DNA from 4 places in the Streptomyces sp. NBC_01171 genome. Region 2 is predicted to be linked to each of the others. Evidence: riboswitches for the same ligand, from Rfam matches in the RefSeq annotation. Region 2 holds a riboswitch; each other region holds the start of a gene.
What was found. A riboswitch is a leader RNA that binds a small molecule or an ion and turns the genes downstream of it on or off. The one in region 2 is predicted to bind cyclic di-AMP.
Positions count from the first base shown of each region.

Region 1 (7,402 bases), 4.1 Mb from region 2:
AGCTGCCGCCGCTGCCCGCGCTGACCCGGGCCGAGGGCGAGCTGATCGACCGTTACCTGGAGGCGGCCGACCTGCTGGGCCGGATCAACCCGGCCCGGCACGGGGACACGTACCGGGCCCTGAGGGCCGCGCAGGCGCTGGTGCGCACGACGGCCGCGCTCCGCGACGCGCTCGCACTGATGCACGCACGGGGCGAACGGGAGCTGTACGGGGGCACGCTGGCCCACGCGCTGCGGGTGCTGGACGGCGAGCGCCGGACCGCGCGCGTCGCGCTCCCGCCCGATGGTGTCGGCTGACCCGGACACCCGCGCCGGCCGGACAGCGCCCGGCGTGTCGTCCGCCCGAGCCGAAACGGGCCGAACGTGCTACCGCCGACCGGTGTATCTCCGGAGCCGTTTCCGGGCCCGCCGAGTTGCGCGCGATGCGCCCGGCGGGCCGCCGCGCGACGATCGAAGCCCAGGTCCGGGGCTGTGCACGGGAACTGACGGCGACTCGGACACACCCCTGTCCACCCGAACGGGTGAGTGGTGAGTAACACCACAAACCCCCGATTCCATTGGGATTTTCGGACAGGAGTGGGCCAAGATCCCTGTCTGACGACAAGCCCCCGCCACACCGGCGGGGCGCATCCAGGCGGACGCCGAGTCCTGCCGCCGCCCGGATGACCGGTCGACAGAAGTGCATCGGCAGGAGTGGAGGACCCGAGCAAGCCGGGTCGCCGGGACGGATGTCCGCGAGATGCGGACGATCGTGCCGAGCAACCCTTGGGGTGAAGCCGTGGTGACACGGCCGGGCAACTTCGCCAGCCCGAATCCGACAGGTCATCCTTCACAGGCGGCTGACGAAGGGTTGCGCATGACTGCGCTCAATCGTGTCCCGTCGCTGATGGCCCGGGCCGGTACGGCCTCCGCCCTCACCCTGGCCGCCGTCGGCGGGTCCATCATGGTGCCGGGGCTGGCCACCGACGCCTCCGCCGCGACCACCGCGTCGAAGGCACTGAAGGTCGCGGCGTCCAAGAAGGGCGCCCCCTACCGCTACGGAGCCACCGGGCCGGGCCGGTTCGACTGCTCGGGCCTGACGCTGTACTCGTTCAAGAAGGCCGGCAAGAAGCTGCCGCGCACGGCCGCGCAGCAGTACAACAAGACGCACCACATTTCCTCGGGCCACCGCAAGGCCGGCGACCTGGTCTTCTTCCACTCGGGTTCCAGCGTCTACCACGTCGGCATCTACGCCGGTAAGGGCAAGATCTGGCACGCGCCGAAGACCGGGGACGTGGTGCGGCTCCAGAAGATCTGGACCAAGAGCGTCTGGTACGGCCGGGTCAACTAGCGGCGACGGCCGGGGAACGGTCTCCACGGGCGTACACGCGCCCCGAGGTCGTTCCCCGGCTCAGCGGGCCGGAGAGGGTTCCGGACGGGCCGTGGTGGGCCGCGGCCGGCTCGGCACGCACCAGGGCAGCTCGACGAAGACCGTCTTGCCGCCCTCGCGGGTCGGCCGGACGCGCAGCTTGCCGCCGCACTCGACGGTGAGACACCGGATGATGGCCATGCCGCGCCCGTTGTCCTGGGCGACGGCGGCCGGGAGTCTCTTCGGCAGCCGGGGATGGCTGTCCGTCACGCCGATGAGCAGCAGCTCGTCCCGGGCCAGTACGACGTCCACGGTGAAGGTGGGCGACTGGCCCAGGGTGTGCTGGACGGCGTTGGTGGCCAGTTCGGAGACGATGAGGCGCACGGTGTCGATGACCTCGTCGTCCGCGGGGAGCCCCCAGCTCGCCAGGGTGCCCACCACGTAGGACCTGGCCGCCCGGACCGACGCGGGATCGCTCGGCAGAGTGACGGATGCTTCCAGATGGTCTGCCATGGCGAAGTCGTCCCTTTCCCACGGGCGGCCCGCCGTCCTCCCACGGGCCGCGCGAGGACGCGGGGCGGAGGCTTCGGACACGGTCCCGCTCTGGTGCCTGCACGTCAGACTGCCATCACGGAAGCGGTCCGGTGGACCAACCCCCCAGATACGCGGACATCTGTCGCTCAACGGGGTGAACTCTGCGACGCGAGACCGTATTTGACGGGGTTTTTCCCGGCCTCAGCAGGGCCGAACAGCGGTGATGACCCGTACGGCCCGTTCGATCTCCGCCTCCGACAGGTCCGCGCGGGCGGTCAGCCGCAGCCGGGAGACGCCGTCCGGGACGGACGGCGGGCGGAAGCAGCCGACCGACAGACCCTCGGCACGGCAGTCGGCGGCCCAGCGGACGGCGGCGTCGGGGGACGGCGCCCGTACGGAGACCACGGCCGCGTCCGGGCGTACCGCCGCGAGGCCCTCGGCGGTCAGCCGGGTGTGCAGTTCGGCGGCGACCGCGCGGACGCGCGCCGGGCGCGCCGGTTCGCGCCGGAGCAGGCGCAGCGCGGCGAGCGCGGCCCCCGCGGCGGCGGGGGCGAGGCCGGTGTCGAAGATGAACGTCCGCGCGGTGTTGACCAGATGGCCGATCACCCGCGCCGGGCCCAGCACCACCCCGCCCTGGCTGCCCAGCGACTTGGACAGCGTCGCCGTGGTGACCACGTCGGCCGCGCCCGCGAGCCCGGCGGCGTGGGCCGCGCCCCGGCCGCCCTCCCCCAGGACGCCGAGGCCGTGGGCGTCGTCCACGACCAGCCCGGCGCCGTGTTCCCGGCAGGCGTCGGCGAGCCGGCGCAGGGGGGCCGCGTCGCCGTCGACGGAGAACACCGTGTCGGAGACGGTGATGGCCTCCCCCTGATGGGTCGCCAGGGCCTTGGCCACGGCCTCCGGGTCGGCGTGCCCGACGACCTGGGTGGTGCCGCGCGCGAGGCGGCAGCCGTCGATCAGGGAGGCGTGGTTGCCCGCGTCGGAGACGATCAGCGAGCCGTGCGGGCCGAGCGCGGTGACGGCGGCCAGGTTGGCCGCGTAGCCGGAGGACAGGACGAGAGCCGCCTCGAAGCCGCAGAACGCGGCGAGTTCGGCCTCCAGGCGGGCGTGCAGCTCGGTGGTGCCGGTGACCAGCCGGGAACCGGTGGCGCCTCCGCCCCAGGTCCGGGCCGCTTCGGCGGCGCCCTCGACGACCTCCGGATGGCGGGCCAGGCCCAGATAGTCGTTGCTCGCCAGGTCCAGCAGGGGCGAGTCGGCGGGGCGGGGACGCAGGGTCCGCAGGAGTCCGGCGCGGCGGCGCGCCTCGGCCTGCTCGTCGATCCAGCCGAACGCCATGGCTCCTCCGGGGGCTTGCTCTGGTGGACGCTTTTGTAGACAACAGACAGACACTAGCGGCGCGAAGAGCCGCCCATGATGTGGCAATACCCACACGGTGAACCTCGGTCGTTGTGCGAAGTCTCCTTGGCCCGGGGCGGTCGGGTAGGACAGGATCAAGCCTCATGGACCTGCTGAACACGCTGGTGGACAAGGGACTGCGGCGCGAGACGCCGACGCGCGAGGAAGCGCTCGCCGTGCTCGCCACCTCCGACGACGACCTGCTCGATGTGGTGGCCGCGGCCGGCAAGGTGCGGCGGCACTGGTTCGGCCGCAGGGTGAAACTCAACTATCTGGTCAACCTCAAGTCGGGCCTGTGCCCGGAGGACTGCTCCTACTGCTCGCAGCGGCTGGGCTCCACGGCGGGCATCCTCAAGTACACCTGGCTCAAGCCCGACCAGGCGTCCGAGGCGGCGGCCGCCGGGCTCGCCGGGGGCGCCAAGCGGGTGTGCCTTGTGGCGTCCGGGCGCGGGCCCACCGACCGGGATGTGGACCGGGTCTCCGACACCATCAAGGCCATCAAGGAACAGAACGACGGTGTCGAGGTGTGCGCCTGCCTGGGCCTGCTGTCGGACGGCCAGGCGGAGCGGCTGCGCGCGGCGGGCGCCGACGCCTACAACCACAACCTCAACACCTCCGAGGCGACCTACGGCGACATCACCACGACCCACACCTACGCCGACCGGGTGGACACGGTGCACAAGGCGCACGCGGCCGGGCTGTCCGCCTGCTCGGGTCTGATCGCGGGCATGGGTGAGCGCGACGAGGACCTGGTGGACGTGGTGTTCGCGCTGCGCGAGCTGGACCCGGACTCCGTTCCGGTGAACTTCCTCATCCCGTTCGAGGGCACCCCGCTCGCCAAGGAGTGGAACCTCACCCCGCAGCGGTGTCTGCGCATCCTCGCGATGGTCCGCTTCGTCTGCCCGGACGTGGAGGTACGGATCGCGGGCGGCCGGGAGGTGCACCTGCGCTCGCTCCAGCCCCTCGCGCTGCACCTGGCCAACTCGATCTTCCTCGGGGACTACCTGACCAGCGAGGGCCAGGCGGGCAAGGCCGACCTGGAGATGATCGCGGACGCCGGGTTCGAAGTGGAGGGCGCGGACGAGGTGACGCTGCCTGAGCACCGGGCGGCGGCCGGGGGTGGCTGCGGGTCGCATGCGGCGGCGGGCGGATGCGGCACGGACGCCGAGCCGGTCGGGTGCGGGTCGCACACCGACGGCGGGGTCTGCGGTACGGCCTCGGTCGCGGCCGAGGCGCCCGCGTCCGCCGAGCCGCGTACCGATCTGGTCGCCGTGCGCCGCCGGGGTGCCGGGACGGACCTCGCGCCCAATGCCTGACCTGGGTACGGCCGAGCTGCTGGAGCTGGACCGGCGGCATGTGTGGCATCCGTACGGTCCGATGCCGGGCCGGAGCGAACCGCTCGTCGTGGAGTCGGCGAGCGGGGTCCGGCTGCGGCTGGCGGACGGCGCGGAGCTGGTCGACGGGATGTCGTCCTGGTGGTCGGCGATCCACGGGTACCGGCACCCGGTGCTGGACGAGGCGGCGCGCGAGCAGTTGGGCCGGATGAGCCATGTGATGTTCGGCGGGCTCACCCATGAGCCCGCCGTACGGCTGGCGAAGCTCCTTGTCGACATGTCGCCCGAGGGCCTCGAGCACGTCTTCCTCGCGGACTCCGGGTCGGTGTCCGTCGAGGTGGCCGTCAAGATGTGTCTCCAGTACTGGCGTTCGCTCGGCCGCCCCGGCAAGCGGCGCCTGCTGACCTGGCGCGGCGGGTACCACGGCGACACCTGGCACCCCATGTCGGTGTGCGACCCCGAGGGCGGCATGCACGGGCTGTGGTCCGGCGCCCTGCCCCGCCAGGTCTTCGCGGACGCGCCGCCCGCCGCCTACGAGGAGGCGTACGCGGAGCATCTGCGGTCGATGATCGAACGGCATGCGGACGAACTGGCCGCCGTGCTCGTGGAGCCGGTGGTGCAGGGCGCGGGCGGGATGCGGTTCCACTCCCCCGCGTATCTGCGGGTGCTGCGCGAGGCGTGCGACGCGCACGACGTGCTGCTGGTGTTCGACGAGATCGCCACCGGCTTCGGGCGTACGGGCGCGCTGTTCGCGGCGGAGCATGCCGCGGTCCCGCCCGATGTGATGTGTGTGGGCAAGGCGCTGACCGGCGGCTATCTGACGCTGGCGGCGACCTTGTGCACCGCGCGGGTGGCCGACGGCATCTCGCGCGGCGAGGTGCCGGTGCTCGCGCACGGGCCGACCTTCATGGGCAACCCGCTGGCCGCCAACGTTGCCTGCGCCTCCGTCGAGCTGCTGCTCGGGCAGGACTGGCGGGGCGAGGTCAAGCGGATCGAGACCGGCCTGCGGGAGGGTCTCGCCGGGGCTGCGGAGCTGCCCGGGGTCCGGGACGTGCGCGTGCTGGGCGCCATCGGGGTGGTCCAGCTCGACCACGAGGTGGACATGGCGGCCGCTACGCGGGCCGCCGTGCGGGAGGGCGTGTGGCTGCGCCCCTTCCGCGACCTGCTCTACACGATGCCGCCGTACGTCACGGACGACGCGGACGTGGCACGGATCGCGCGCGCGGTGTGCGCCGCGGCGCGGGAGGGATGACATGCCGGTACTGGTGATCACGGGCACGGGCACGGAGATCGGCAAGACGATGGTGACGGCCGCCGTGGCGGCCGCCGCCCTCGCGGCCGGCCGCTCGGTGGCCGTCCTGAAGCCCGCGCAGACGGGCGTACGTCCGGACGAGCGCGGCGACGCCGACGAGGTGGCCCGCCTGGCGGGCCCGGTCACGGCCCGCGAACTGGCCCGCTACCCCGACCCGTTGGCCCCCGCCACCGCCGCCCGTCGCTCCGGCCTCCCCCCGGTCCACCCCCACGACGTGGCGGAAGCCGCCGCCAAGCTCGCCACCGACCACGACCTGGTCCTGGTGGAGGGCGCGGGCGGCCTCCTGGTCCGCTTCGACCCCACGGGCGGCACCCTGGCCGACGCGGCGTCCCTCTTGAACGCCCCGGTCCTCCTGGTCGCCCCGGCGGGCCTGGGCACCCTCAACTCCACAGAACTCACCGCCCGCGAACTCCGGTCCCGCCACCTGGAGTTGACCGGCGTGGTGATCGGCTCCTGGCCCCCCTCCCCCGACCTGGCCACCCGCTGCAACGTCACCGACCTCCCGGAGGTGGCCGGAGCACCCCTCCTGGGCGCGCTACCCCAGGGCACGGGCGCCCTGACCCCGGCGGAGTTCCGCAAGGAGGCACCGGCCTGGCTGTCCCCCCGCCTGTGGGGGACGTGGGACGCGGACGGATTCCGGGGGCGTGAGGGGATGGGGTAGGGACGCCGGCCCGTCCGCCTGCCGGCCCTAGTCCCGGTACATGCTCAACGCGTAGATCATGCGGCGCAGCCGTGACTTCTTGGCTGCCGAGGAATAGGCGTACAGGAACGGCCATTGCGGCCCGTCGAAGCTGCTGGGCAGCCAGCCCATCTGCTGAGCCAGGCCGTTGCCGATACCGAAGACCCCGGCCGCCATGCCCACGGTGTTCAGCGCCTGTCCAGGGGAGAGGATGAAGTCGGCCGCGGTGGCCACGAGATCGACGACCCCCACGATGGTCGGCAGCGACCTGCGCGCGCTCAGCCGGCCGAAGGGTCCGCTCAGACGGGCACGGCTCATCTGCTCGCGGAGTTCGCGGATGACGAGGCCGTCGATGTCACGGCTGGGGTGGTACCGGTACTGCTCGCACACGGCGTTGATCCAGGCGACCAGTTCCTGACGCCCCTCGCCCGCGATGAAGGCGTCGAGGCTTCGTGGTCCGGCATGGATGTCCAGGTGATGAAGGACTTGGATCAGTTGCCCCGCCAGATCCGCCATGCGTTGCTGCGAGGGTTCGGCGGTGCGAGCCGGAGGGTGCCCGCCCGGCCCTTCGCCGGCGGCCGGGGCTTGGTTGATGAGCCGCATGAAGCGTGGGTCGGATGGGCTCAGAAAGAGCGGGAGCGTGGCTCCCGAAAGATCGAACGCCGCCCCATGGTTGTACCCGGCGCGAAGAATCCACTTCGCGATCTCGAACTCCCCGCCGTCGGCATGGCGCCTGGCGGCTGTCAGGGTGCCCACCGGTATCTTCCGTTCGGCGTCCTTGCTGCGGAATGCCTTGTTCCAGTA
Region 1 covers NZ_CP108609.1:5,744,197-5,751,598, reverse strand. Annotated here, with positions in the region: gene OG448_RS26545 (hypothetical protein) at 1-296, shown strand, start outside; cyclic di-AMP (ydaO/yuaA leader) riboswitch at 629-852, shown strand; gene OG448_RS26540 (C40 family peptidase) at 856-1,329, shown strand; gene OG448_RS26535 (ATP-binding protein) at 1,390-1,860, opposite strand; gene OG448_RS26530 (8-amino-7-oxononanoate synthase) at 2,083-3,213, opposite strand; gene bioB (biotin synthase BioB) at 3,378-4,589, shown strand; gene OG448_RS26520 (adenosylmethionine--8-amino-7-oxononanoate transaminase) at 4,582-5,859, shown strand; gene bioD (dethiobiotin synthase) at 5,861-6,580, shown strand; gene OG448_RS26510 (hypothetical protein) at 6,608-7,402, opposite strand, start outside.
Region 1: linked by a shared signal. The riboswitch ahead of OG448_RS26540 (C40 family peptidase) and the one ahead of OG448_RS07465 (peptidoglycan DD-metalloendopeptidase family protein) in region 2 are both predicted to bind cyclic di-AMP.

Region 2 (7,402 bases):
CGCCGCGCCGCGAAGGAGCTGTCCAAGGAGCTGTTCCCGGCCTCCGCGCGCATGTCCCGGCCGCGCCAGGGCACCGAGGAGACCGTCGAGAAGATCGACGCGGGCGCCGTCCGCGCCTTCTACGACCGCCATGTCCGCCCCGCCACCGCCACCGCGGTGGTCGTCGGCGACCTCGACGGCATCGACCTCGACGCGCTGCTCGCCGACACCCTGGGCGCCTGGACCGGCACGCCCGGCCAGGCCCGCCCGGTGCCGCCGGTGACCGCCGACGACTCCGGCCGCGTGGTCATCGTGGACCGGCCCGGCGCCGTGCAGACCCAGCTCCTCATCGGCCGGATCGGCTCCGACCGGCACGACCGCGTGTGGCCCGCCCAGGTGCTCGGCACGTACTGCCTCGGCGGCACCCTCACCTCCCGCCTGGACCGCGTCCTGCGCGAGGAGAAGGGCTACACCTACGGCGTGCGTTCCTTCGGCCAGGTGCTGCGCTCCGCCCCGGAGGGCACCGGCGCCTCGCTGCTCGCCATCAGCGGCTCCGTGGACACCCCGAACACCGGCCCCGCGCTCGCGGACCTGTGGACGGTGCTGCACACGCTGGCCGCCGAGGGCCTGACCGACGCCGAGCGGGACGTGGCCGTGCAGAACCTCGTCGGCGTGGCCCCGCTGAAGTACGAGACGGCCGCCGCCGTCGCCGGCACCCTCGCGGACCAGGTCGAGCAGCACCTGCCGGACGACTTCCAGGCGGAGCTGTACCGCACGCTCGCGGCCACCGGCACCGTGGAGGCCACGGCCGCCGTGGTGAACGCCTTCCCGGCCGACCGGCTGGTCACGGTCCTGGTCGGCGACGCCGCCCAGATCAAGGAGCCCGTCGAGGCGCTCGGCATCGGCGAGGTCAAGGTGGTCTCGGCCGAGTAGCGGTACCGGCACGCGCGTGTGGGCCCTGACGACGCATGAGTCGTCGGGGCCCACAACTGTGTTCGGGAGTGTCATCGAACACCGGTCACCAAATGTCCGGATTGGGGCGGAGGTTACCCCCTGGGGAGTGTGGGATGCGCTACAAAAGTCCGGACCCGTTTGAAGATCCGCTCCCGTCCCCTTTAGCTTCTTCCGGGCTGTTCGTCAGGCAGTGCGCCGCGCCCGCGGCACCGGACAGTCATCGCCGAGTCCCCCGTAGGGGGAGCCGGGGACCCACCGCAGTCCCTGGGGTGAATCGGGCGCCCGCGCGCGAGCGAGGGCGGCCGTAGGAGACCTTCCTGCTCCGAACCCGTCAGCTAACCCGGTAGGCGAGAGGGAAGGAAAGGACCAGCCTGCTCATGGCGTTCATGTGCGCCACCGGGAAGCACCGCAAGCCCGGCCGGGTCAAGCGCACCACCGCTACGGCGGCCGGTGTCGCGGCCCTCACCACCGGTGTCGTCGGCACCCTCGCGGCCTCCCCGGCGCTCGCCGCGGACAACTCCGTCGAGAACACCGGCCTCACCCCCGTCATCGCCGTCAGCGACACCCTCGCCGACGAGATCGCCGCCCAGGCCACCGCGCAGAAGGCGACCGCCGAGCGCAAGGCCGCCGAGGAGGCCGCCGAACGCGCCGCCGCCGAGCGGGCCCGCGAGGCCAAGGAGCGCGCCGCCCGCAAGGCCGAGCGCGAGCGCCTCAACTCCTTCGTCATGCCGATCACCGGCTCCTACGTCTCCACCGCCTACCAAGCCTCCAGCTCCCTGTGGTCGTCCGGTTCGCACACCGGCATCGACTTCCACGCCGCCAGCGGCACCGCGGTCCACGCGGCCGGCGCCGGCACCGTGGTCTCCACCGGCTGGGGCGGCGCGTACGGCAACGAGATCGTGATCAGGATGGCCGACGGCATGTACACCCAGTACGGCCATCTGTCGTCCATCGGCGTCACCGTGGGCCAGCGGGTCGTCCCCGGCCAGCAGATCGCCCTGTCCGGCGCCACCGGCAACGTCACCGGCCCGCATCTGCACTTCGAGGCCCGCACCGGCCCGGAGTACGGGTCCGACGTCGACCCCGTCGCCTACCTCCGCAAGCACGGCGTGAACGTCTGACCCTCCGGTCTCGTGAAAGCCCCGGCCCACCCGGCCGGGGCTTTTCGCTGCCCGCTTTCCTCCGTGCGCTGTCCAAAAAATAGCCATGGATTCCGGTACGCCATCGGAAATCCTCGCGCATTGCCATAGAGTCACGGAACAAGCGCTGTCGTCGGCGTTTCACGGGCATTAAGGCGGAGGTGGGTCATGCGTATTCCGGCGCACTCGGTGTGCACGGCGATCCGGGACGACATCGTCGCCGGGGTCCACGAGCGCGGCGGCCGGCTCACCGAGGAGGTCCTCGCCCGCCGCTACGGCGTCTCCCGCGTCCCGGTCCGCGAGGCGCTGCGCACGCTGGAGGCCGAGGGCTTCGTGGTGACCCGACGCCATGCGGGCGCCTGCGTGGCCGAGCCCACCGAGCAGGAGGCCGCCGACCTGCTGGAGATGCGCCTGCTGCTGGAGCCGCTCGGCGCCGCGCGGGCCGCCCAGCGGCGCACCGAGGCCCATCTGAAGGTGCTGCGCGGCCTGGTCAGACTGGGTCAGGAGCGGGCCAGGCTCGGCAACAGCGACGACCTGCGCGCGCTGGACGGCTGGTTCCACGAGACGCTCGCCCAGGCGTGCGGCAGCCATGCGTTGACCTCGGCGCTCACCCAGCTCCGGCACAAGATCGCCTGGATGTACAGCGTGGACGGCCCGGCGAGCCCGCCGGAGACCTGGGCGGAGCACGGCGCGATCGTGGACGCGGTGGCGCGGGGCGACAGCGAGCGCGCGCGGGCGGTCACGGCGCTGCACACCGAGCGCGCGACCCTCGCCCACCGGCTGCGCACCGCCGCCGGCGACCGCGCCCGGCACGCGCAACATGCTGTAAACACAGCGGGACTCCGGAATTAACACGGGCGCTGTATACAAAGAGGGATATTCGCGTGCCGGGCAATTGTGCTGCCCATTTCCGGTGCGCCGTCAATTGCCGACGGCGCGCCTTTGGTGGTGCCGGAATGCGCTGCCCAGAAAACACAGAAGCCGCGCCGCCCACAAAAGGAGCGACGCGGCTTCTGCCGAGAAGGGGTCAGACCGTCTCGGGCAGCTCGTCCAGGCCCTCGGCGACCAGCTTGGCCAGCCGGTCCAGCGCGGCGTCCGCGCCGTCGGCGTCGGAGGCGAGGACGATCTCCTCGCCGCCCTGGGCACCCAGGCCCAGGACGGCCAGCATCGAACCCGCGTTGACGGGGGTGCCGCCGGACTTGGCGATCGTGACCGGGACGCCTGTGGCCGTGGCGGCTCGGACGAAGATGGAAGCGGGGCGGGCGTGGAGGCCCTCGGCCCAGCCGACGTTGACGCGGCGCTCAGCCATGTGATGCTGCCCTTCAGTCTCTCAGGTTGTCTAGACCAGTTTCCCACACGGGGAAACGTGCCCGGAGCGGCACTTCACCGCTCCGGAACCTCTCCGTACCGGCCGTCGGACCGCGGCCTCGGCCCGACTTCCGTGTCCCACACACTGCCTCGCGCCGTACGCCCGCGCGAGCCGTACCCTGGGGCCCATGCAGACCCCGGCGGACCGGCAGGACCGGCACGAGTACCCCGCCCACTGGGAGGCGGACGTGGTGCTGCGCGACGGCGGTACCGCGCGCATCCGGCCCATCACCGCCGACGACGCCGACCGTCTCGTCAGCTTCTACGAGCAGGTGTCCGACGAGTCGAAGTACTACCGCTTCTTCGCGCCGTACCCGCGGCTCTCCGCCAAGGACGTGCACCGCTTCACGCACCACGACTTCGTGGACCGGGTGGGGCTCGCCGCCACCGTCGGCGGCGAGTTCATCGCCACCGTACGCTACGACCGCATCGGCGCCGACGGCATGGCCGCCTCCGCCCCGGCCGACGAGGCCGAGGTCGCCTTCCTGGTGCAGGACGCCCATCAGGGCCGGGGTGTCGCCTCCGCGCTGCTGGAGCACATCGCGGCCGTCGCCCGCGAGCGCGGCATCCGCCGCTTCGCCGCCGAGGTGCTGCCGGCCAACACCAAGATGATCAAGGTGTTCACCGACGCCGGGTACACCCAGAAGCGCAGCTTCGAGGACGGTGTGGTCCGGCTGGAGTTCGGGCTCGAACCCACCGACCGCTCGATGGCCGTGCAGCTCGCGCGGGAGCAGCGCGCCGAGGCCCACTCGGTGCGGCGGCTGCTCGCCCCCGGCTCCGTGGCCGTGATCGGCGTCGGCCGTGCGCCCGGCGGGGTCGGTCGCAGCGTCCTCGGCAACATCCGGGACGCCGGTTACGCGGGGCCGCTGTACGCGGTCAACAACGCCTTCCCGGACGGCTGCCACGAGGTCGACGGCGTGCCCGCGTACCGCTCGGTCCGGGAGATCGAGGGCCCGGTGGACGTGGCCGTGGTCGCCGTACCGGCCGACGTGGTGCCCGCCGTGGTCACCGAGTGCGGTGAACACGGGGTGCAGGGGCTCGTCGTACTGTCCGCCGGGTACGCCGAGAGCGGGCCCGAGGGACGGGACCGGCAGCGGGCGCTGGTCCGGCAGGCGCGCGCCTACGGCATGCGGATCATCGGCCCCAACGCCTTCGGCGTCATCAACACCGCCGAGGAGGTGCGGCTCAACGCCTCCCTCGCACCCGAGATGCCCCGGCCGGGCCGCATCGGGATGTTCGCCCAGTCCGGCGCCATCGGCATAGCCCTCCTCTCCCGGCTGCACCGGCGCGGGGGAGGGGTCACCGGGGTCACGGGCGTCTCCACCTTCGTCTCCTCCGGCAACCGCGCCGACGTCTCCGGCAACGACCTCCTCCAGTACTGGTTCGACGACCCCGACACCGATGTCGTCCTCATGTACCTGGAGTCCATCGGCAACCCCCGCAAGTTCACCCGGCTCGCCCGGCGCACCGCCGCCGCCAAGCCGCTCGTCGTGGTGCAGGGCGCGGGCTCCGCCCCGCAGGGGCACGCCGTACGGGCCACCCGGCTCCCGCACGCCACCGTGTCCGCGCTGCTGCGGCAGGCCGGGGTGATCCGCGTCGACACCATCACCGAACTGGTCGACGCCGGGCTGCTGCTGGCCCGCCAGCCGCTGCCCGCCGGGCCGCGCGTCACCATCCTCGGCAACTCCGAGTCCCTCGGCATCCTCACCTACGACCGCTGCCTCGCGGAGGGGCTGCGGCCCTCCCGCCCGCTCGACCTGACCACCGGCGCCACCGCCGCCGACTTCCACCGGGCACTCGCCCACGCCCTCGCGGACGACACCTGCGACGCCGTCGTGGTGACCGCCATCCCCGCCATCGGGGAGGGCTCGCCGGACGACGCCGAGCTGGCCCAGGCGCTGCGCTCGGCGGCCGCCGCGGTGCCGGGCAAGCCGGTGCTGGTCGTGCACGTCGAGCTGGGCGGGCTGGCGGAGGCGCTGTCCGCCGCCACCAGCACCGCCCCGCGGGCGGGCGCGCCCGTGCTGCCTCCCGCACCGGTGCCGGACGGCGCCACCGAGGAGGACGGCCCGCGGCTGATCCCGGCCTACCCCGCCGCCGAACGCGCCGTCCGCGCGCTGGCCGAGGCCGTCCGGTACGGGCAGTGGCGCCGCGAGGCCGCCGACCCCGGCAAGGTGCCGGAGTACGACGACATCGACGAGCGCAAGGCCGCCGAGATCATCGCCGGGCTGCTGGAACGCGGCGAGGGGTTCGCCGTCGGCCCGGAGGACACCCGCGAACTGCTCGCCACCTACGGCATCCACGTCCGGCCCGCGCTGCCCGCGCCCACCCCGGACGCCGCCGCGTCCGCCGCCCGCTGTCTCGGCTACCCGGTCGTCCTCAAGGCCACCGCGCCCCACCTGCGGCACCGTGCCGACCTGGGCGGGGTCCGGCTCGACCTCGCGGACGAGGAGCAACTGCGGCGCGCGTACAGCGAGTTGACCGCGCTGTTCGGCCCGCCGGAGCAACTGCGGCCGGTGGTGCAGGCCATGGCTCCCCGGGGCGTGGACACCGTCGTACGGGCGGTCATCGACCCGGCGGCCGGTGCCGTGCTGTCCTTCGGGCTGGCCGGGGCCGCCTCGCAGCTCCTGGACGACATGGCGCACCGGCTCGTCCCCGTCACCGACCGGGACGCCACCTCCCTGATCCGCTCCATCCGCACCGCCCCGCTCCTCTTCGGCTGGCGCGGCTCCACGCCCGTCGACACCCCCGCCCTGGAAGAGCTGCTCCTCCGCGTCTCCCGCCTGGTGGACGACCACCCCGAGGTGGTCGCCATCACCCTGGAACCCGTCGTCGTGGCCCAGCGCGGCATCACCGTCCTCGACGCCACGATCCGCCTCGCACCCCCACCGGCCCGCAACGACCTGGGCCCGCGCACGTTGCCGACGTACTGAGGGGGAGCCCGATGGAGATCGCCGGCCGGGCGCTGCCCGAGGGGAGCTGGTGGGACTGGGAAGTGATCGGCTGGGACGCCGGACGGTTCCGGCTCGCCGCCGGGCACGACCTCACCTATCACCACGGCCTGGAGGTGCACTTCCTCTCCGCGGCCCTGGTGTGCTGCCCGTTCGCCTTCCACGACCCCGTCTTCCGGTCGCCCACGGCCGAGGAGCGGGCGCGGCTTGCGCGGGCGCTCGGCGAGGGCCCTCCGGTGATCGTGGCCTTCGAGGCGGACGGCGGCGGCAGCGAACCGGTCTCCTGCCTCATCGGCGCCGAGGGCGTCGAGATACGGCCGGGACTGGTCCGGCGGGAGGTGGCGGGTCGTCCTGACTGGCCCGGAGTGCACCTGCCCACGGCTTAGGATGGACGCCATGGCCAAGACCAGTACGACGACCCAGGGGCTCCGCACGGCGATCGAGCGCAGCGGCTACTACCCGGCCCTCGTGGCCGAGGCGGTGGAGGCCGCTGTCGGCGGCGAGGCCGTCCGGTCGTACCTGGTCCACCAGGAGACCACGTTCGACCAGAACGAGGTCCGCCGCCATGTCACCGTCCTCGTCCTGACCGCCAACCGCTTCATCGTCAGCCACACCGACGAGCAGGCCGCCGACGGAACCTCCCCGACGCCGTACGCCACCACGTCCACCGAGTCCGTGAAGATCGGCCGGATCTCCTCCGTCGTGGTCAGCCGGGTGGTGGCCAACCCCGAGCAGTACACGCCGGGCACCCTGCCCCGCGAGGTCGTCCTCACCATCGGCTGGGGCGCCGTCAGCCGCCTCGACCTGGAGCCCGCTGCCTGCGGCGACCCGAACTGCGAGGCCGACCACGGCTACACCGGCAGCTCCACCGCCGACGACCTCAGCCTGCGGGTGAGCGAGGCCGGGGACGGCCCGGAGACCGTGCGCCAGGCGCTCGCCTTCGCGCAGGCCATCTCCGAGGCGACCGCGGACGTCACCCGCTGATGTCCCAGCCCTCTCCCTGGGACGCCCTGG
Region 2 covers NZ_CP108609.1:1,620,559-1,627,960, reverse strand. Annotated here, with positions in the region: gene OG448_RS07470 (M16 family metallopeptidase) at 1-912, shown strand, start outside; cyclic di-AMP (ydaO/yuaA leader) riboswitch at 1,145-1,298, shown strand; gene OG448_RS07465 (peptidoglycan DD-metalloendopeptidase family protein) at 1,311-2,054, shown strand; gene OG448_RS07460 (FCD domain-containing protein) at 2,241-2,924, shown strand; gene OG448_RS07455 (HPr family phosphocarrier protein) at 3,100-3,381, opposite strand; gene OG448_RS07450 (GNAT family N-acetyltransferase) at 3,569-6,370, shown strand; gene OG448_RS07445 (hypothetical protein) at 6,382-6,774, shown strand; gene OG448_RS07440 (DUF5998 family protein) at 6,785-7,372, shown strand; gene OG448_RS07435 (alkaline phosphatase family protein) at 7,372-7,402, shown strand, end outside.

Region 3 (7,402 bases), 1.2 Mb from region 2:
ACCGGATGCCGCACCCGACCCTGCCCGCCGTACGGGTGGAGCGGCGCGAGCAGCTCTGGCGGGCGCCGATCAGCAAGGTGCTGCTGCGCCACGACCGGCTGTCCGACGACGAACTGGCGGCCACCGCCCGCTCGGTCGTCGGCTCGCTGGCCACGGTCACCATGTCGGGGCCCGGCACGGTCGAGCTGCAGCCGTGCGGGATCACCAAGGCGACCGGTCTCGCGCTGGCCGCCGAGCACCTGGGCCTCGGCCGCGCGGACACCGTGGCCTTCGGTGACATGCCGAACGACATCCCGATGTTCCAGTGGGCCGCCCACGGCGTCGCCATGGCCGGCGCCCACCCGGAACTGAAGGCGGTCGCCGACGAGGTGACCCTCTCCAACGAGGACGACGGGGTGGCCGTCGTCCTGGAGCGCCTGTTCGCCCCCTGACGCCGACGGCCCCCGCCGTACGCGCGAGGCGTGCGACGGGGGCGCGGTGCACAGGGACCGTGCGGGGGCTTAGTACGGGCCGTTGACGTTGTCGATCGAGCCGTAGCGGTGGTACGCGTAGTTGCAGGCGGCGGTGATGTTGGCGACCGGGTTGTACGGGTCGAAGGACGTGCCGGCGACGTGGTACGTCCGGAAGGTCGGGTCGATCACCTGGAGCAGGCCCTTGGACGGGGTGCCGTTGATGGCGTTGATGTCCCAGTTGTTGATGGCCAGCGGGTTGCCCGAGGACTCGCGCATCACGTTGCGGTGGATGCCGTTGTAGGTGCCCGGGATGCCCTTCTCGGCCATGATCGCCAGGGACTGGCGGATCCAGCCGTCCAGGTTGTTCGGGTACACGGTGGAGGCGGCGGCGGGCTTGGCGGCCGGGGCGGCGGAGGCGCTGGTGGCGCCGATGAGGGGGAGCGCGAACATCGCGGCACCGGTACCGGCGACGGTGAGCGTGCGGACGATGCGCTTGGTGCGGGCACGGCGCGGCTGAGCAGCAGCAGACATGTCGGTGTTTCCTCTCCGTCGCCTGCGAGGTGAGCTGTCGGGTTCGGGCGGGGAGGTGCCCGGCCGCGTCGTCCCCGGTGCCCGTCGGACACCGGGGACGAGTTGGCTTCACCCCGAGCCGTCCCGGCGCGACATCTGTCGTCCGGTCCGGCGGCTTACCTGGGTCCCCCGCTCCTGCCGTACGAATGAGTTCGTGAGTGGGTGTGCCAGGCGCGGCAGGATTCGGCGTTCGCCTGACAGGGCGGGAACGTATGCGACCGCACATGTCCGGAACAAGTAGTGGATTCACCCAAAGCGCTAGTTGACCTTGGTCTGTCCCAAATGGCCTACTTGATCCTTTGCGTCCGCCAATCCTCAACTTCCTTACCGGGCACGGTAAGAAGGGGGTGAGAGGGGGACTTGTGGGGGTACACGCGACAGGGCGGTCCGCGTGAGCCAACTCACGGAATCGCAAAATACGCAAAATCAGACATGGGGGATTATGTGGATTTGCGCCGTCTGTGGGTATTAGGGAGTGTCGGTCCCCCGCGGGCGGAACCTCGCGGCCCCTCCCGTTCGTTGGCCCGGTGTGACCCCCGGAGTGTCGGATCGTCCGACCGACTCCCCCTATACCGACCGTTGTCCACCCATCCGGTACATGCCGGACGAAATCTGATACCTCACGAGCTGGACCGGTGGGTGCGATCGGTGATCGAAAGAGGACCGGATACGCTGACTTGACTGATGGCAGCGACCTATCGACAAGCCGTGAAGTCGCCAGCAGACACCAGCAGACAGGAGAACCTCGTGACCGTCGTCGGGCCGTTCGGGCTGAGCGTGCGGGACCAGGCACTGGAAGCCGATGTCCAGGCCGGACTGGCGGCTGTCGAGGCGGGCCTGCTAGAGGCCACCAAGAGCGAGGTCCCCTTCATCACCGGGTCCGCCCAGCATCTGGTGCGGGCCGGCGGCAAGCGGTTCCGTCCGCTGCTCGTGCTGCTGTCCGCCCAGTTCGGCGACCGGCACGCCCCGCGCATCGTCCCCTCGGCCGTCGTCGTCGAGCTGACCCACCTGGCCACGCTCTACCACGACGACGTCATGGACGAGGCGGCCGTGCGGCGTGGCGTGGACAGCGCCAACACCCGCTGGGGCAACTCCGTCGCGGTGCTCACCGGCGACTTCCTCTTCGCCCGCGCCACGCAGATACTCGCCGATCTCGGCCCCGAGGCCGTCCGGGTGCAGGCCCTCGCCTTCGAGCGCCTCGTCACCGGCCAGATAATGGAGACCGCGGGTCCCCAGGACGGCCGCGACCCGGTCGAGCACTACCTCGACGTGCTCTCCGGCAAGACGGGCTCGCTGGTCGCCGTGTCCTGCCGGTTCGGCGCCATGATGTCCGGTGCCGAGGAGAGCGTGGTCGACGTGCTCACCCAGTACGGCGAGCGGCTCGGCGTCGCCTTCCAGCTCGCCGACGACGTGCTGGACATCGCCTCCGACTCCGACGAGTCCGGCAAGACCCCCGGCACCGACCTGCGCGAGGGCGTGCCCACGCTGCCCGTGCTGCGGCTGCGCGAGCGCGCCGCCCGGCTCGGCGAGCCCGCCGACCTCGCGCTGTGCGAGCTGCTGGACTCCGACCTCAGCGACGACGCCCGGCTCGCCGAGGCGCTCACCGCGCTGCGCGCCCACCCCGCGCTGGACCAGGCCCGCCGCGACGCGGTGCGGTACGCGGAGGAGGCCCGCGCGGCCCTCGCCCCGCTGAAGGACTGCACCGCGAAGACGGCGCTGATCGAGCTGTGCGACGCCGTGGTCCACCGGGCCGGCTAGGACGCCCCTGCCCGACCCCTACGGGTCGGTGCGGGTGCCCGGTCCGTACGTCATACCGCAGGTGTACGCCGAGTTGGCTCCGTGGGCTGACGCTTCAGGACTGCGGAATTGGTCTGATGGGAACCAGGGAAACCACCACTCCTCACCGATCCGGGTGAGAATGGCGGCTCAGGTGGACCCCATAGAGCGCAGCCGCCGCCGACGACGGAGGTAAGGCAGACATGGCACCGTACGAATCCGACCACGCGACCGGCACCGGCCCCGACGAGGACCCGAGTACCGGACGCCGCAAGGCCGCCCGGTACGTCGTGCCCGTCGCGGTGGTGGGTGTCGCGGCCGCCACCATCGGGCTGGTCCCGGCGCTCGCCGCCTCCGGCGACCCGGACCTGCCGAAGATCACCGCGCAGCAGCTCGTCGAGAAGATCGCCAAGTCCGACGTCCAGCGGATGTCCGGCACCGTCAAGGTCAGCACCGACCTCGGCCTGCCCGACCTCGGCAGCCTCCAGAGCGGCATGGGCTCCGCCCACGACGGCGACGGCTCCTCCGCCGACCCGCGGACCAAGCTCACGGAGCTGGCCTCCGGCACCCACACCCTGCGCGTGGCCGCCGACGGCCCGGAGAAGCAGAAGGTCTCGCTCCTGGAGCGCGACGCCGAGTACAGCCTCATCCACAACGACAAGAACGTGTGGGGCTACGACAGCGCGAGCAACGAGGTCTTCCACACCACCGCCCAGCACACCGGCGAACCGCGCGAGCACCGGCCCAGCGCCACGCCCGACGACTTCGCCGAGGAGGCACTGAAGTCGGTCGACTCCACCACCTCGGTCACCGTCGACGGCACCGCCCGGATCGCCGGCCGTGACGCCTACCAGCTCGTGATCAAGCCCAAGCAGTCCGGCTCCACGGTCCGTGACGTCACCATCGGCGTCGACGCCAAGACCGGCCTGCCGCTGAAGTTCACCCTCACCCCGAAGAGCGGCGGCGCCCCCGTCCTCGACGCGGGCTTCACCAAGGTCTCCTTCGCCGCTCCGCCCGCCTCCACCTTCGACTTCCGCCCGCCCAAGGGCGCGAAGGTGACCGAGGAGAAGCCGGGCAAGGACGGCCGGCGGGAGCACGCCCCCGACTTCGGCGAGCAGTTCGCACCGGGCGGCCTGAGCGGCGCCGACACCATCGGCGAGGGCTGGACCACCATCGCCAAGTTCGACACCGGCGCAAAGGGGGACAAGACCTCCGGCTCCGAGCAGGGCGGCGCGATGGGCGGCTTCCTCGGCTCGCTGGGCGACCAGGTCTCCGGCGACTTCGGCAAGGGCACCGTCTTCTCCACCCGCCTGGTCAACGCCCTGATCACCGACGACGGCAAGGTCTACGCGGGCGCGGTCACCAAGGACGCCCTGGTCAAGGCGGCCGACGCGGACAAGTGACCGCCCGCCGGAACCGCCCGACACACGAGGGGAACCGATGGAGCCACCGTCCGCCGCCGGGAACGAGGCCGCGCCGGTCATCGCCACGCGCGGCCTCACCAAGCGGTTCCGGGGCGGACAGCTCGCCGTGGACGGTCTGGACCTGACCGTCCCGGCGGGCAGCGTCTTCGGCTTCCTCGGCCCCAACGGCTCCGGCAAGACCACCACCATCCGCATGCTGATGGGCCTGATCGAACCGACCTCGGGCACCGCGCACGTCCTGGGCCGCCCCATGCCGGGCGCCACCCGCGCCGTACTGCCCGAGGTCGGCGCCCTCATCGAGGGCCCCGCGCTCTACGGCTTCCTCTCCGGCCGGGACAACCTGCTGCGCTACGACGCCGCCGACCCGGCCGCCGACCCCCGCACCCGGCGCGCCCGCACCGCCGCCGCGCTGGAGCGGGTGGGGCTCGCCGCCGCCGGGGGCAAGAAGGCGAGGGCGTACTCGCTCGGCATGAAGCAGCGCCTCGGCCTGGCCGCGGCCCTGCTCCGGCCGCGCCGCCTGCTCGTACTGGACGAGCCCACCAACGGGCTCGACCCGCAGGGGATGCGCGAGATCCGCGGTCTCATCCGGGAGCTGGCCGCCGACGGCACCACCGTCTTCCTCTCCTCCCACCTCCTCGACGAGATCGAGCAGGTCTGCACCCATGCGGCGGTGATGACCCGCGGCCGGCTCGTCATCCAGGGCGCGGTGGCCGACCTGTCCGCCGGGGCGCGCGGCCGGCTCGCCGTGGCCACCCCGGACCCGGCGGAGGCGGCCCGCGTGCTCAAGGAGCAGGGCGTCACCGACCTCACCGTGACCGGAGAGACGGTCACCGGGGAACCGCCCGCCCGCGACCTCGCCGAGCTGAACGCCGCCCTGGTCGCGGCGGGCGTGCGGGTACGGGGGTTCACGCTGGAACGGGCCTCGCTGGAGGACGCGTTCGTGGCACTGACCGGAGAGGGCTTCGATGTCGCGGGCTGAGACCACGTACCCCACGGCGCCCCGGCCGCTGTGGACCTTCGGGCTGCTGCGCAGCGAGCTGGTCACCACCCTGCGCCGCTGGCGCACCCTGGTGCTGCTCGCGGTGCTGGCCGCGGTGCCGGTGCTGATCGGGATCGCGGTGCGGGTCGAGACGGGGGGCGGCGGGGACGCGGACCGGGGCGGCGGGGGGCCGGCGTTCATCGCACAGGTCACCAACAACGGCCTGTTCCTGGTGTTCACCGCGCTCGCGGCGACCCTGCCGTTCTTCCTGCCGCTGGTGGTCGGGGTGATCGCCGGGGACGCGGTGGCGGGGGAGGCGGGCGCGGGCACGCTGCGCTATCTGCTGGTCGCCCCGGCGGGCCGTACCCGGCTGCTGCTGACCAAGTACGCGACCGTCCTGGCCTTCTGCCTGCTGGCCACCCTGGTCGTCGCGGTGTCCGCGCTGGCCGTGGGCGCGCTGCTGTTCCCGCTGGGGGAGGTCACCACGATCTCCGGCACCCGGATCGGCTTCGGCGAGGGCCTGCTCCGGGCGTTGCTGATCGCCCTGGCGGTGGCGGCCTCGCTGGTCGGGGTGGCGGCGCTCGGGCTGTTCGTGTCGACGCTGACCAACAGCGGGATCGCGGCGATGGCGACCACCGTGGGGTTGCTGATCACGGTCCAGATCCTCGACCAGATCCCGCAGCTCCACGCGATCCAGCCGTACCTGTTCTCCCACTACTGGCTGTCCTTCGCCGACCTCCTGCGCGACCCGGTCCTCTGGGACGACCTCCGCCGCAACCTGGTCCTCCAGGGTGTCTACGCGGCGGTGTTCGGCACGGCGGCGTGGGCGCGGTTCACGGCGAAGGACATCACGGCCTAGCGGCCCCGGAAGCGGGCGAGGGGTGTCTCACCCTCGAAGAAGGTCTTCGCGCGGGCCAGCGCCTCGGTGTCGTCGCGTACGTCTCCCGGGCCGCTGCCGTTGCCGAGCAGCACCCCGCCGAAGCGCATCCTCAGGTAGGCGGCGGAGTTGTTCAGGCTGCCGATCAGAGGCTCGGCGACGGAGGGGTCCCGGTCCGCGAGCGCCGTCACGCCCCACAGGGTCCGGCCCGCCATCGCGCCCTTGAAGCCGGTCTCCGGGATGCGGAGCCAGCCCGACCAGTGGTCCAGGTACCGCTTGGTGAGGCTGGAGAGGGAGTACCAGTACAGCGGCGAGGCGATCACCACGTCTGTGGCGGCGAGGGTGGCGTCCAGCAGCATCCCGGCGGGGGTGTCGGAGGCGGGGCGTACGTGGTCGCTGTCGTGCCGCAGGTCCTCCGCCTCGGGCAGCGGCAGCCCGGCCAGCCTGATCCACTCCTGCTCCACCCCCGCCGGCAACTGCTCGGCGGCGGTACGGGCGAGGAACTCGGTGTTGCCCTGGCTGCGGGCGCTGCCCAGGACGAAGAGGAAGCGACGGCTCATGGGGACCCCTGGGGCGAGAGAAGTTGAATCCACATGCATCTTATGCACATGCAAGTACTGTCCCGCAAGGGCGGCTGGTGCGAGGCTGTGACGTCGTGGTGACGCGCGGGAGCGCCGTGGGCGGCGAGACTGGTCGCAGGAGGCGTACGACCGGGCGCGGCGCCGGGGGGAATGAGGGAAAACGGATGTCTCGACTCAGCTTCGAGAAGCGGCGCGGGGACCGGCCGGTCGAGGTCCGCGTCTCGGCCACCGGCACGGCGTCGGTCGCGGGCACCCCCGTCCTCCGGGCCCCGGACGAGGACATCCACGACGCCGTCCTCAACCACCTCCACCACCTGGCCACGTCCCACGGCACCCCCATACGGGTCACCATCCACGACGACGCGGCGGGGTGCCTGGTCCCACTGGAGATCTCGCCGGACGGCACGACCCGGATGACGGGGGTTGCGACGAGGTTGCCTGCGGCGCCGGGGACTGTGCAGCCGCCTCGGGGGGTTTTCGGTCCGCCGCCGGTGATGGGGGGTCCGGAGGAGGAGCCCGTGGCCGCGGCCGGGCCGGCGCCGGAGCGGATACCCCGGGCCGCTTCCGGCACTGTCAACTTTGCCAAGCCCAGGCCCGGTTCGAAGCCCGAGGCCGCCCTCGGGCCGGGACCCGAACTCGTCCTCGGCCCCAAGCCCACCCCCGAAGCCGAGCCCGAGCCCATCCCGCCGAGCCGTTTCGACGCCATCGCGGAGGAGATGCTCGCGGAGGTGCCGGTGGGGGAG
Region 3 covers NZ_CP108609.1:2,777,485-2,784,886, reverse strand. Annotated here, with positions in the region: gene OG448_RS12720 (HAD family hydrolase) at 1-431, shown strand, start outside; gene OG448_RS12715 (transglycosylase SLT domain-containing protein) at 501-983, opposite strand; cyclic di-AMP (ydaO/yuaA leader) riboswitch at 988-1,221, opposite strand; gene OG448_RS12710 (polyprenyl synthetase family protein) at 1,770-2,780, shown strand; gene OG448_RS12705 (LolA family protein) at 3,002-4,201, shown strand; gene OG448_RS12700 (ABC transporter ATP-binding protein) at 4,239-5,201, shown strand; gene OG448_RS12695 (ABC transporter permease) at 5,188-6,060, shown strand; gene OG448_RS12690 (flavodoxin family protein) at 6,057-6,638, opposite strand; gene OG448_RS12685 (hypothetical protein) at 6,824-7,402, shown strand, end outside.
Region 3: linked by a shared signal. The riboswitch ahead of OG448_RS12715 (transglycosylase SLT domain-containing protein) and the one ahead of OG448_RS07465 (peptidoglycan DD-metalloendopeptidase family protein) in region 2 are both predicted to bind cyclic di-AMP.

Region 4 (7,402 bases), 2.3 Mb from region 2:
TCGGCGCTCATCCGGGCCTCCGACCACGGCGAGCACCTCACCGAGAACGAGGCCGCCGCCATGGCCTTCATCCTGCTCTTCGCGGGCTTCGAGACCACCGTCAACCTCATCGGTAACGGCACCTACGCGCTGCTCACCCACCCCGAGGAGCGCCGTCGGCTCCAGCTCTCGCTGGCCGCCGGTGAGAGGGGCCTGCTCCAGACCGGGGTGGAGGAACTGCTGCGTTACGACGGCCCGGTCGAGCTGGCGACCTGGCGTTATGCCACCGAGCCGCTCACCGTCGGCGGCCAGGACATCGCGGCCGGGGACCCGGTGCTGGTGGTCCTCGCGGCGGCCGACCGCGACCCGGAGCGGTTCGCCGACCCGGACCTGCTGGACCTCGGCCGCCGTGACAACCAGCACCTGGGCTACGGACACGGCATCCACTACTGCCTGGGCGCCCCGCTCGCCCGGCTGGAGGGACAGACCGCGCTGGCCACCCTGCTCACCCGACTGCCGGATCTCGGCCTCGCGGCCGATCCGGCCGAACTCCGCTGGCGCGGCGGGCTGATCATGCGTGGACTGCGCACACTGCCGGTGGAGTTCACACCAGTCGGTCCCAGTCGTGAAAGCACACCTGACGGACGTTCAACTATGTGATCTTCACGTGATCTCTGCGGCATGAACTTGTGACAAGCGATCGTCTGACGCTACGTTCACCCATCAGTGTGGCGCCGAGCACCACTCGCCACGCCGTACCGCTGTCGCACGAAAGGCAACCGCATGCTCTCCGGGAACGGTAGGCACCGTCGCCCCCGCCAGGCTCCGGCGCTCCTCGTCGCGGCCGGCGTGACCACGTCCGCCATCGCCATCCCGCTCCTCGGGGCGGCGAGCGCCAACGCGGCCGACGGAACCACCTGGGACAAGGTCGCCGAGTGCGAGAGCGGCGGCTCCTGGAGCGCCGACACCGGCAACGGCTACTACGGCGGCCTCCAGATATCCCAGGACGACTGGGACAAGTACGGCGGCACGCAGTACGCGGCCAGCGCCGACCAGGCCAGCCGTTCGCAGCAGATCTCGGTGGCCGAGAAGATCCTGGCCGACCAGGGCACCACCCACTGGGCCACCTGCGCCCTGCTCGCCGGACTGACCTCCAACTCCGGCTCGGTGGACGTCGACACGGGCGTGAGCGAGTCCCCGTCCGCGGACCAGAACGGCTCGGACAAGGGCGCCGGCAAGTCGAGCGAGGCGCCCGACGCGGGCGCTTCGTCCGAAGGTTCCGGCTCGTCCGGACTGGACAATTCCTCCCCGTCGTCCGACTCGTCCGACTCCTCCGCCAAGGAGACCGGCAAGCCGGCTCCGAGTGCGAGCGAGAAGGACACCTCCGGCGACTCCAAGAAGGACGCCGGCGCCTCCCGCTCCGACGCGTCCGCGCCCCCGGCCGCCGACCGGGGGTACAAGGGCGGCGGTTCGCCCTCCGGTGCCCCCGCGGTGGAGGACGACGAGTCGTGGGAGGACGGCGGCTCCTGGAGCCTCGTCGACACCGGTGACCTCGGCGGCGGTGGCCGTCACCGCGGCGGCAGCGGCGACGAGGGCGTGACGGAAGGTCAGCACACGGCCGGCACGGGCCGCCACGCCACCGCCTCCCCGGCCGCCTACACCGTCCGTGACGGTGACACGCTCGGCTCCATCGCCGACTCCCTTGACGTGGACGGCGGGTGGGAGGCCCTCTACTCCGCGAACAAGCAGGCCATCGGCGCGAACCCGAACCATGTCGACCCGGGCCAGACCCTGAAAGTACCGGGCGAATAGGGCGCCGGATGGCGGAATTTGACGCCCCGCTATCCTCTTATATGTCCCATTTGGCGAAAGTGTGGGATGGCTCTCAGAAGCCGTGATCGTCTTTGAAATTCGTCGCGGCGCATGTCTACGGTCGGGACCGCTCGTCACCACGAGCACCCGTGGCCGCAACGCCGAATCCTGCCAGCGGCCGTCGGGGGTAACCGTCGCGTCAAGCGCCGTAGGCAGGAGCGGGGGACCCAAGGTAGGTGCCCGAACCGGTGGCTGACGCCGGGACGGGCTTGGGGTGGAGCCACGCCTTCCCGAAGTACCAGGGAGGGGTGGCCGGGCAACTCAACCGGCCCGAACCCGACAGCTCACCTCGCAGGCGTCGGTGAGGGGATCGATCCATGCTGCTTTCCAGCAAGGGCAAGCACCGTCGCCCGTCCAAGACCGTCCGTGTCCTCGCGCTCGCCGGTGTCGCCGGCGCGGCCGTCGCGGGCCCGGTGATGGCGTCGGGCAGCGCCTCCGCCGCCACCGGTTCCGAGTGGGACGCCGTCGCCCAGTGCGAGTCGGGCGGCAACTGGTCCATCAACACCGGCAACGGGTACTACGGCGGGCTCCAGTTCTCCGCCTCCACCTGGGCCGCGTACGGCGGCACGCAGTACGCCGCCACCGCCGACAAGGCGAGCAAGGAACAGCAGATCACCGTCGCGGAGAAGGTGCTCTCCGCCCAGGGCAAGGGCGCCTGGCCGGTCTGCGGCACGGGCCTGTCCGGCACGCCGTACAGCGGTTCCGCCGCCCCGGCGAGCCCGGCCCCCTCCACGGACACCAAGACCGAGGACAAGGCCGACACCGCTGACCGCACCTCCGACGACCAGGCCGCCTCCCGCTCCACCGAGCGTCCGGAGGCGAGCAAGACCGTCACCACGCCGACCGGTGACAAGGTCAAGAAGGGCGATGGCGAGTACAAGGTGGTCAAGGGCGACACGCTCAGCTCCATCGCCGCGAAGCACAAGGTCGAGGGCGGCTGGAAGAAGCTGTTCGACCTGAACAAGAACATCGTCGAGAAGGCCGACTTCATCTTCCCCGGCCAGATGCTGCACCTGAAGTAACCGCGACCCGCTCGGCGGCCGGCCCCCGAACCGTCCGGCCCCCGAGCTGCCGGTCCCCCTGACGGACCCCCCGCCCCGGTGCGCGCTCCCCCCGCGTGCCGGGGCGGTGCGCGTTCCGCGCCCGGCCTGCCCCGCCCGCCCGGAACCTTTGCCCAGAACCCTTTGTTCCGGACGGGAACAATGGGTACGGTCTCCCTGTCCCACCCCGTCCACGAGGCGGTCGGTCGCCTGCCGACGCCCCCGGGACGGTTAGGCTCTAGAGGCAAGGCATGCCATCCGGCGCACGCCCCGCACTCATCGCGTCACATCCATGAAGGAGATGCTCGTGCCGTCCATCGACGTCGTCGTAGCCCGGGAAATCCTGGACTCCCGAGGCAACCCCACGGTCGAGGTCGAGGTCGGCCTCGACGACGGCAGCACGGGTCGTGCCGCCGTCCCGTCCGGCGCCTCCACCGGTGCCTTCGAGGCCATCGAGCTGCGTGACGGTGACCCGAACCGCTACCAGGGCAAGGGTGTCGAGAAGGCCGTCCTCGCCGTCATCGAGCAGATCGGCCCGGAGCTGGTCGGCTACGACGCCACCGAGCAGCGCCTGATCGACCAGGCCATGTTCGACCTGGACGCCACCGACAACAAGGGCTCGCTCGGCGCCAACGCCATCCTCGGCGTCTCCCTCGCCGTCGCCCACGCCGCCTCCGAGGCCAGCGACCTGCCGCTCTTCCGCTACCTGGGCGGCCCCAACGCGCACCTGCTCCCGGTGCCGATGATGAACATCCTGAACGGCGGCTCGCACGCCGACTCCAACGTGGACATCCAGGAGTTCATGATCGCCCCGATCGGCGCGGAGTCCTTCTCCGAGGCCGTCCGCTGGGGTGCCGAGGTCTACCACACCCTCAAGAAGGTCCTGAAGAACAAGGGCCTCGCCACCGGTCTCGGCGACGAGGGCGGCTTCGCCCCGAACCTCGGCTCCAACCGTGAGGCCCTCGACCTCATCCTCGAGGCCATCAAGGAGGCCGGCTACGCCCCCGGCGAGCAGATCGCCCTCGCGCTCGACGTCGCCGCGTCCGAGTTCTACAAGGACGGCAAGTACCTCTTCGAGGGCAAGGAGCGCTCCGCCGCCGAGATGACGGAGTACTACGAGGAGTTGGTGGCGGCCTACCCGCTGGTCTCCATCGAGGACCCGCTGTTCGAGGACGACTGGGCGGGCTGGAAGGTCCTCACCGACCGCATCGGCGACAAGGTGCAGATCGTCGGCGACGACCTGTTCGTCACCAACCCCGAGCGCCTCGCCCGCGGCATCGAGGAGGGCGTCGCCAACGCCCTGCTGGTCAAGGTCAACCAGATCGGCTCGCTGACCGAGACCCTGGACGCCGTCGAGATGGCCCAGCGCAACGGCTACAAGTGCATGATGTCCCACCGCTCCGGCGAGACCGAGGACGTCACCATCGCCGACCTGGCCGTCGCCACCAACTGCGGCCAGATCAAGACCGGTGCCCCGGCCCGCTCCGAGCGCGTCGCCAAGTACAACCAGCTCCTGCGCATCGAGGAGATCCTCGACGACGCCGCCGTCTACGCCGGCCGCAGCGCCTTCCCGCGGTTTCGCTCCGCGAACCAGTAGACACAGCAAGGGCTGATACCCCGGCGGGGCCCGGCGCGAGTCGGCCCCGCCCGTCGTACCTACGTCCCCGGACCCGGTCCCGTACCGTGTCCGGGGACGTACGCGCGTATGAGCACGGCACGAGAAGCACAGCAGAAGACGCACAGGCACAGTGGAGGCGGAGAGCCAGATGGCCGCGAGGGACCGGGACCGTTTCTCCACCACGACCAGGCTGCGGCTGCTCGGTGAGCAGACGGCGGCCCGCGTCTACCGCTCCCAGACCAAACGGCAGGCCCGCCGCTCCCGGCTCACCGGCCGCGCCGCCCTGCTGGCCCTGGTGCTGTGCTCGATGATCGTGGCGCTCGCCTACCCGATGCGGCAGTACGTGTCCCAGCGCGCCGAGATCGCGGACCTGAAGAACCGCCAGGAGCAGGCCCGCGCCCGGGTCGAGCAGCTCAGGGACGTCAAGGCCCGCTGGCAGGACGACGCCTACGCCGAACAGCAGATCCGGCGCAGGCTGCACTATGTGATGCCCGGTGAGACCGGGTACGTCGTGATCGACCCGGGCGCCGCCACGCAGTCCCGCACCGACCGGGGCGCCGCCCACCGGCCCTGGTACGCGAACGTCTGGGACGGCGTCGACAAGTCCGACGCCTCCGACCAGTGACCGGCACCCGCCGGTGACCGACGACAAGCCACTTACGGAAGCAGTCATGGAAACGCCCCCGCCCCACACCCCGCGCACCGAGCCCACCGAGGCGGACATCGCCGCCTTCGAGCTCCAGCTCGGCCGCCCGCCGCGCGGCCTGCGGGCCATCGCCCACCGCTGCCCCTGCGGCCAGCCGGACGTCGTGGAGACGGCGCCCCGGCTGCCCGACGGCACGCCCTTCCCGACGACGTACTACCTGACGTGCCCGCGCGCCGCCTCGGCGATCGGCACGCTGGAGGCCAACGGTGTCATGAAGGAGATGACCGAGCGGCTGCAGACCGACCCGGAGCTGGCCGCGGCCTACCGGGCGGCGCACGAGGACTACATCCGGCGCCGGGACGAGATCGAGGTGCTGGCGGGCTTCCCCAGCGCGGGCGGCATGCCCGACCGGGTGAAGTGCCTGCACGTCCTGGTCGCCCACTCGCTGGCCGCCGGACCGGGTGTGAACCCGCTGGGCGACGAGGCCATCGCCATGCTGCCCGAGTGGTGGGCGAAGGGCCCGTGCGTGGTGCCCGGCGCCTGCGCGGCGGAGCCGGCCGAGTCCGGTGCGGAGGAGCAGCGATGACCCGTGTGGCCGCCGTGGACTGCGGCACCAACTCCATCCGCCTGCTGGTCGCCGACGCCGACCCCGAGACGGGTCAACTGACCGACCTGGACCGCCGGATGACGATCGTCCGGCTCGGCCAGGGTGTCGACCGCACCGGCCGTCTCGCCCCCGAGGCGCTGGAGCGCACCTTCGCCGCCTGTCGGGAGTACGCCCAGGTCATCCGTGAACTCGGCGCGACCAAGGTGCGGTTCGTCGCCACCTCCGCCTCGCGCGACGCGGAGAACCGGGACGAGTTCGTGCGCGGGGTCGTGGACATCCTCGGCGTGGAGCCGGAGGTCATCACCGGCGACCAGGAGGCCGAGTTCTCCTTCACCGGCGCGACCAGGGAACTGTCCGGCGACGACCGGCTGGAGAAGCCGTACCTGGTGGTGGACATCGGCGGCGGCTCCACCGAGTTCGTCGTCGGGGACGACCACGTGGGCGCCGCGCGGTCGGTGGACATCGGCTGCGTGCGGCTGACCGAGCGGCACCTCGTGCAGGACGGCGAGGTCACCGACCCGCCCGCGCACGAGCAGGTCGCCGCCATAAGGACGGACATCGCGGCCGCGCTGGACCTGGCCGCCGAGACCGTGCCGCTGGACGAGGCGCGCACGCTGGTCGGGCTCGCGGGCTCGGTCACCACGGTGGCCGCCATCGCGCTGGAGCTGCCGGAGTACGACTCCGCGCGCATCCACCACTCCCGGATCTCGCGGGGTCGTGTCCGCCAGATCACCGAGTGGCTGCTCAGCTCCTCGCACGCCGAGCGGGCGGAGATCCCCTCCATGCACCCCGGCCGGGTGGACGTGATCGGCGCGGGCGCTCTCGTGCTGCTCTCGATCATGGAGCGGACCGGTGCCGAGGAGGTCGTCGTCAGCGAGCACGACATCCTCGACGGCATCGCGTGGTCCATCGCCTGACCGCCCCCGACCGCTCCGACGCCCGTACTGGCACGGCTTGTTACCGTCCAGTAGTGTGCGGCTGAGCAGCCGGGACGACGTTTGAGCGCCCCTGCGGGGCGGCTGACACGCCGCTTCGCGGGGCTCCCGCCACAACCTTCGTGAAGTTCTTCACAAGGAAATCGGCCCCGGTGGGGGATGTGGGGGTCCGCATTGACCCGTTCGGGGCCCGGACCGCCCCTGGAGCATGATCACGACCGTATTGCGACAGGGTTTCGCCGGGGTGTCCTGAGCACCCGCGCAGGGTGTCGCGCGAGGGTCCTGAGGTGCCGGAAAGCCAGCTCAAGCGGCATTGACAACGGGTCGGGGTCACTCCGGGTTCCCCATCGTGAACATGACCTGCGTCACGTGAGTGGCGGAGGATAACACACCCCCTCCTCAAGCTTGTGAAGGGGCGCACGAGCTACCCCCCCGGGGCGGGTGGATACTCGATGGCATGAGCACCACGGAGCGTCCCAGGATCCTCGTAGTAGGCGGTGGGTACGTAGGCCTGTACGCAGCTCGGCGCATCCTCAAGAAGATGCGCTTCGGAGAGGCGACCGTCACGGTCGTCGACCCCCGGTCGTACATGACCTACCAGCCCTTCCTCCCCGAAACCGCCGCCGGCAACATCTCCCCTCGCCACGTCGTCGTACCGCTGCGACGCGTGCTGCCGAAGGCGGAGGTCCTCACCGGCCGGGTCAC
Region 4 covers NZ_CP108609.1:3,957,288-3,964,689, forward strand. Annotated here, with positions in the region: gene OG448_RS18325 (cytochrome P450) at 1-639, shown strand, start outside; gene OG448_RS18330 (transglycosylase family protein) at 763-1,791, shown strand; cyclic di-AMP (ydaO/yuaA leader) riboswitch at 1,986-2,164, shown strand; gene OG448_RS18335 (transglycosylase family protein) at 2,169-2,873, shown strand; gene eno (phosphopyruvate hydratase) at 3,199-4,488, shown strand; gene OG448_RS18345 (septum formation initiator family protein) at 4,658-5,134, shown strand; gene OG448_RS18350 (DUF501 domain-containing protein) at 5,181-5,741, shown strand; gene OG448_RS18355 (exopolyphosphatase) at 5,738-6,679, shown strand; gene OG448_RS18360 (NAD(P)/FAD-dependent oxidoreductase) at 7,155-7,402, shown strand, end outside.
Region 4: linked by a shared signal. The riboswitch ahead of OG448_RS18335 (transglycosylase family protein) and the one ahead of OG448_RS07465 (peptidoglycan DD-metalloendopeptidase family protein) in region 2 are both predicted to bind cyclic di-AMP.